DNA from 3 places in the Mammaliicoccus sp. D-M19 genome. Region 1 is predicted to be linked to each of the others. Evidence: predicted binding sites of a transcription regulator. Region 1 holds the regulator's gene; each other region holds the start of a gene.
What was found. The regulator CtsR, encoded in region 1, represses protease genes until heat stress. The targets are predictions, from matches to a motif close to ATGGTCAATAAAGGTCAAACA.
Positions count from the first base shown of each region.

Region 2: clpP (ATP-dependent Clp endopeptidase proteolytic subunit ClpP) is a predicted target of CtsR. The motif match lies at 1,444-1,464, and genes of this name have one in related genera.
Region 3: clpB (ATP-dependent chaperone ClpB) is a predicted target of CtsR. The motif match lies at 1,374-1,394, and genes of this name have one in related genera.

Region 1 covers NZ_JAJNHW010000001.1:1,054,356-1,056,641, forward strand. Annotated here, with positions in the region: gene LQ675_RS05360 (protein arginine kinase) at 1-382, opposite strand, end outside; gene LQ675_RS05365 (UvrB/UvrC motif-containing protein) at 383-919, opposite strand; gene LQ675_RS05370 (CtsR family transcriptional regulator) at 934-1,395, opposite strand; gene LQ675_RS05375 (NupC/NupG family nucleoside CNT transporter) at 1,571-2,286, shown strand, end outside.
Region 2 covers NZ_JAJNHW010000001.1:635,628-637,913, reverse strand. Annotated here, with positions in the region: gene whiA (DNA-binding protein WhiA) at 1-757, shown strand, start outside; gene clpP (ATP-dependent Clp endopeptidase proteolytic subunit ClpP) at 807-1,397, opposite strand; gene LQ675_RS03295 (glutaredoxin family protein) at 1,841-2,086, shown strand; gene LQ675_RS03290 (sugar-binding transcriptional regulator) at 2,237-2,286, shown strand, end outside.
Region 3 covers NZ_JAJNHW010000001.1:490,996-493,281, forward strand. Annotated here, with positions in the region: gene clpB (ATP-dependent chaperone ClpB) at 1-1,304, opposite strand, end outside; gene LQ675_RS02495 (Crp/Fnr family transcriptional regulator) at 1,475-2,167, shown strand.

The DNA.
Region 1 (2,286 bases):
CGTTTAGTACGAGGTTGTGACCCATAACTTGTATTCTAACATGATCTTCTTCGTTGATCATAACGCTTGTTGATTCATCATCATTTAATAATACTGCACCAAATTTCTGTTTTGTCAGTGCTGGGCTAATGAGATGCTTGAATACGAGTTTATTCTGTTCAAGTTCACTTAAATCTGATAACTTCGTCAATTTCAATTCTGATAATGCTTTACTCACTTTTTCTATTACTTTATTCCCTGTTTCGTCATCTTCTTCATATTTGAGCGGATGAACTTCGTCTTGAAGGTTACGTGCAAGTCTTATTCTAGAACTCATGACAATTGGCGTATCTTCTGTTTCTTTCATCCAATCGCTAATATGTTCATTCATATGCTCTTCCATTTACTCGACCTCACCTTCTGCTTTCAATGCTTTAATTTCATCTCTTAGAACAGCTGCATCTTCAAAGGCTTGCTCTTCAATTAAGCCTTGTAGTATTTTTTCTTTTTCAGCAATTTGTTGTTTGAGTTGTATTTTACTTCTTGAAGATACAGGTATTTTACCTGTATGCGCCCCACTGCCCGCTTGAACTCTTCTAATAATTTGCGGTACATCATCTTTAAAAGTTTCATAGCAGTCATGACAACCAAATTTACCAACTTTAGCAATATCTGTTAAAGTCATGCCACAAGTAGGACAGTGCTTTTCTTCTTGTGGTTGAACTTGTTTAAAGTTAATACCATGTTTACCTACTAAATATTGTAGAAATTGATTCACAACAAATTCTTGGTCAAGATTTTGATCACTCATTTGATCATCTTGGAAATAAAAATGTTCTGAAGCACAGTTTTTACATATCCATTGTTCAGTTTTATGTTTCTTACCTGTTGATGTTAATTGTATTGTTGCTTCTTCTTTACCACAAATTTCACAAAGCATACTGTCACTCCTTTTTAACTATAATGTATGACGGCAAGTATACGTTTCAATATATTTGCTCGAATAATATCTCTATATGGTATTTCTATTTGCAATGTATCTCTATGAAGCGTTTGAATAATCATTTTTTTCTCTCTATCTGTAATTAAGTCATTTTCATACAAACCATCCACAATTCTAAATGCATTTGCTTGTGAGATTTGATCACCTGTCAATTCAATTAGATGTCTAATGAATGCTGATTGACTATTCGTTTCAACTTTTGAAATACGAATGTAACCACCACCGCCTCTTTTACTTTCAATAGCGTATCCGTGCTCATTTGTAAATCTTGTTTTTATAACATAGTTTAATTGGGAAGGTACACAATCAAACTTTTCAGCAATATGTGCACGTTTAATTTCAACGACATCTCCTTGAGCCTCCTCTAGCAATTGCTTTAAGTATTGCTCAATGATATCCGACATGTTGTGCATTAATTCATCACCTCTTTTGACCTTCTTTGACTATATTATATGTTCTGTTGTTTATTATTTCAATTAATTTGTTTATTTAAAAATTTTAAAAATTTTATACCGCTTTCAAAAGAAATAAGTTATCATATAAAGTAGGTTATGATTGAGTATAAACGAAGGGAAAGGTGTGTCAATTATGCATTATATTATCGGGATTATCGGTATCTTATTATTCCTATTTCTAGCATGGTTAGTAAGCTCTGATAAAATGCGTGTTAGATGGCAGTATATAGGATTAATGATCGTAATCCAGTTTATATTTGCTTTCTTATTATTAAAAACAACAGGTGGATTAACTATCATAGGTGGTATTTCAAGTGGTTTTGGCTACATCATAGCAAAAGCTATGGAAGGGATAAACTTCGTGTTTGCGGGTATTGCAAATATCGATCCTAAGACAGATAAGCCTGTTTCAGTTTATTTCCTTAACGTATTAATGCCAATTGTGTTTGTATCAGCACTTATCGGTATTTTACAATATCTTAAAATCTTACCTCTTATCATTAAATATTTAGGTTTAGTCATTTCTAAAGTTAATGGTATGGGTAAATTAGAATCATATAATGCGGTCGCATCTGCAATTTTAGGTCAATCAGAAGTGTTTATTTCTATCAAAAAACAACTTCCATTAATTCCTAAACATCGTATGTATACATTAACAGCTTCAGCTATGTCTACAATATCTGCATCAATCGTTGGTGCATATTTTACGATGGTTGAACCGAGATACGTTGTAACAGCTATCGTATTAAACTTATTTGGTGGATTTATTATGGCATCCATTATTAATCCATATACAGTAGATCCAAAAGAAGACGACATCATGATTCAAGAATCGGAAGAAAAACAATC
Region 2 (2,286 bases), 420 kb from region 1:
ATGCTTCGGTGTTGAAGTTGAATTATTAGTGAGAAAGAAAATGAAACTTAAGAAAAATAATATATATATTAGTCGAATAAAAGTAAAAGCTAAAGAAATATTAGATGAACTTGGTATTTTACAAGATGGCATGTTTAAACATGAAATAGATAAAGATATTTTACAAAAAGATTGTTGTAAAAGAAGTTATTTAAGAGGTGCATTTCTAGCAGGAGGTTCTGTTAATAACCCAGAAACTTCTTCATATCATCTTGAAGTCTTTTCATTATATGAAGAACATTCAGCAGATTTAACCGCACTCATGAATCAATATGAATTAAATGCTAAATTATTAGAGCGCAAAAAAGGTTTTATCAGTTATTTGAAAGAAGCTGAAAAAATTTCCGATTTCTTAAGTTTGATTGGTGGCTATCAAGCGTTATTGAAGTTTGAAGATGTGAGAATTATTCGAGATATGAGAAATTCAGTAAATCGATTAGTCAATTGTGAGACGGCTAACTTGAACAAAACAGTGAGCGCCGCCATGAAACAAGTTGAGAGCATTCAGCTCATCGATAAAGAAATTGGTATTGATAACTTGCCAGATCGCTTAAGAGAAGTTGCAAGACTTAGAATAGATAATCAAGATGTTTCAATTAAAGAATTAGGTGAAATGGTAAGCACAGGTAAAATTTCTAAATCAGGTATTAATCATAGATTACGTAAATTAAATGAAATGGCTGATAAAATTAGAAACGGCGAGACAATTCAACAATAAAAGAAGCACCTGGGACAATTCCTGTCTCAGGTGCTTCTATTTTTATGAATTATTTAATATCTTCTGGATGCATAACATCATCGATTAAACCGTATTCTTTAGCTTCTTCAGCTGTTAAGAAGTTATCACGATCTGTGTCTTTTTCAATTTTTTCAATTGGTTGTCCAGTTCTTTCAGATAATATTTTATTTAATTTCTCACGTGTACGTAAAATATGACGAGCTGCAATTTCAATTTCAGTAGCTTGTCCTTGTGCACCGCCAAGTGGTTGGTGAATCATAACTTCACTATTTGGTAATGCATAACGTTTACCTTTAGCACCAGCTGCTAGTAAGAATGAACCCATAGATGCTGCCATACCGATACAAATAGTTTGAACATCAGGTTTGATGTGTTGAATTGTATCGTAAATAGCAAATCCTGCTGTTACACTACCACCTGGAGAGTTGATATATAAGTAAATATCTTTCTCAGAATCTTGAGCTTGTAAGAATAGTAATTGTGAAACGATTGAGTTTGCTACATTGTCATCGATAGCTGACCCTAACATAATAATGCGGTCTTTCAATAAACGTGAATAAATATCATAAGCGCGTTCTCCGCGATTTGTTGTTTCAATAACTGTTGGTATTAAATTCATCAGTTAATCCTCCTTTGAATATCTTAATGACCATATCATACACTACAAAGTCAAACATGGTCAAAAAATATGACCTACTGATGAATATTATAACTTAAATAGCTGATTTATACACTGGGAATTTGTGATATGAGTTGTCAATGTTAGCATAAATGATATAATAGTTTCCGTAATCAACGAGCTGTGTGCAGTGAATTTGTGTGACTTCTATATTAAAATAGTCACATCTTTTTCTGATGAAATACTCCCTTTGAGTTGTATTCATATTGCTTCACTCCTTAATGGTTGATAATTCTATTATATCGACAATATATTAAGTAGATATAAAGTATTTATTAAGACTTATCTCTCCGTAGTGTAACGGATAACACGCAAGATTCCGGTTCTTGAAATGGGCGTTCGATTCGTCTCGGGGAGGCTTTATTATGTAAAGGGTGATTTGGATGGCAATTAAATTTTATGTTGGGACAAATTGTGGTTTATGTGAAGATGCTAAGATTCAAATTGAATTTTTTAAAGAATCGTACGATTATGAAATAAAAATAGATACTATTAATATTGAAGAAGATGATACATTACTTGAAAAATATATGTTAAGGATACCTGTTGTTGAATACGATGGGCAAGTTTTACAAGAAGGGAATATCGATTTCATCACATTGACAGAGGCATATAATCAAATGAAATAATAGGAAACGCTTTTAACTTGCATTCTATATATAAGGGGTGTATTATAAAACTGTAAACAGATATTATTTTTTTGACCCGCATGGGACAAAAAACGTCTAACCCAGGTTAGAAATTGCCCATCTGTTAATCTTTGAGGAGGCGACTTGTTTATGGAAGATTTACTAAAAGTACAACATAGACTAGTTCCTGATTTGATTGA
Region 3 (2,286 bases), 560 kb from region 1:
CTTTGATCAGATTCTGATTTAAGTGCATTTTCTTCAATTTCTAACTGCATCACACGTCTATTTACAGCATCTAATTCAGTTGGATTAGAACCCATTTCTGTACGTATTGTTGCACAAGCTTGGTCTACTAAATCTATCGCTTTGTCTGGTAAGAATCTATCTGTAATATATCTATCTGATAATTCCGTTGCTGCCACTAATGCTCTATCTTGAATACGAACACCATGGTGTACTTCATATCTTTCTTTCAAACCTCTTAAAATTGATATAGTATCTTCTAAGTCAGGTTCTTTAACGTTTACTTTTTGGAAACGTCTTTCTAATGCTGAGTCTTTTTCAATGTATTGACGATATTCATTTAAAGTTGTTGCACCGATACAGTGTAACTCACCTCTTGCTAACATTGGTTTAAGCATGTTACCTGCATCCATTGCACCATCTGTTTTACCTGCGCCAACTAACATGTGAATTTCATCAATGAATAATAAAATTCTTCCTTCAGATTCTTTAACTTCTTTTAAGACTGCTTTTAATCTTTCTTCAAATTCACCACGGAATTTGGCACCAGCTACTAGTGCTGATAAATCTAATTCAAAAATTGTTTTATCTAATAGTGATTCAGGAACATCTCTTTTAACAATTCGTTGAGCAAGTCCTTCTACAATGGCTGTTTTACCAACACCAGGCTCGCCTATTAATACTGGGTTATTTTTAGTTTTTCTACTTAATATACGAATCGTATTACGAATTTCCTCATCTCTACCGATTACAGGATCCATTTTCCCTTTTCGAACTTCTTCGACTAAATCTCTACCATATTTAGATAGTGCTTCATATTGTACTTCAGGATTTTGTGAAGTCACACGATTCCCTCCTCTTATTTTATTAATAATTTCATTAACGACTTCTTTTTTATTGCCTACAATATCGATTGTTGTTTGGTCAACTTCGATGGCTGCTTTTAAAATATGCTCCATAGACATATAGTCGTCTTGCATTTCTTCTTTAATTTTATCTGCTTTAATAAATAATTCATTAAGCTTTGGCGAAATATATTGTCCATATTGGACGTTATCACCTTTAACTACAGAATATTGTTTTAGCTTTTGTTCATATTTATCTTTTAAAATTTCTGTATCAATATTTGCTCTTTCAAGCGTTCTTTTATAAATACTTTCATCTTCATTTAATGCTGCTAGTAATACAGCTTCTATTTCAATATTTTGTAGTTGATATGATTGTGATAATTGTTGTGCTTGTTCAATTGCACTTTGTACGGAATATGTCATCTGATTAATATCCAAATGTATCACCTCTTTAAATTTTCAACGGCCGATAGTTTGACTATCTTTGACCTTAATTTGATTATATACCTTTTGACCTTCTTTGACAAATATAAAGCACCAAAATTACAAACCTTTTTTATGACATTTTATGGTAAACTATAAGTGAAATCATAAGGGGAAGTGATCTTTTGCAAACTACATATATAGAGGCAACTTCAATTATTGAGTATATTATTCAACATGGTCAACGACACCATTTTAATGCCCAACATTATATATACCATACTGGAGACTTATGTAATCATATTTATGTAATTATAGAGGGAAAAGTCATTACACATCGCGTAATGGAAGACGGGAAAGAATTTAATACTAAACTATTAGGCAGGCATAGTATTTTCGGGTCGACAACATTATTTTGTGGAAGAAAGACACATAGCCTTTCAGCAAGAGTAAAAGAAGCAGCTGTCGTATTTAGTATTCCTAAAGTACAATTTGAAGAAGCCATTTTAAACGATGAAGTGCTTAAATATGAATGGTTACTATGGGTACAGAATGAAAACGAAAAAAATGAATATCAAATTAGAGATGTATATACACTTGGGAAAACGGGTGCGTTCTATTCGATATTGATTAAATTAGCTAATACCTATGGCATACAAGATGGTAATAGCATTTTGATCAATGTAGATTTAACAAATCATGAATTAGCCAATTTTTGTAATGTAACAAGAGAAAGTGTTAACCGTATGTTGAGTAATTTAAAGAAAGAGAAAATCGTCTCCATCAATCATAAAAAAATCACGATACACGACTTAGATTATTTAAAGAGAGCCATCAATTGCGAAAATTGTCCTTTATCTATATGTAGGATAGAATAAGTATTAAGATTTTAAAACCTTTATTCAATAAGGAGGATATCAATGAAAAACTTAATCTGGATTATTCTAGGTTTATGTTGTTTAGCCTATTCTATAGATTTATTTTATAATGCCATTTT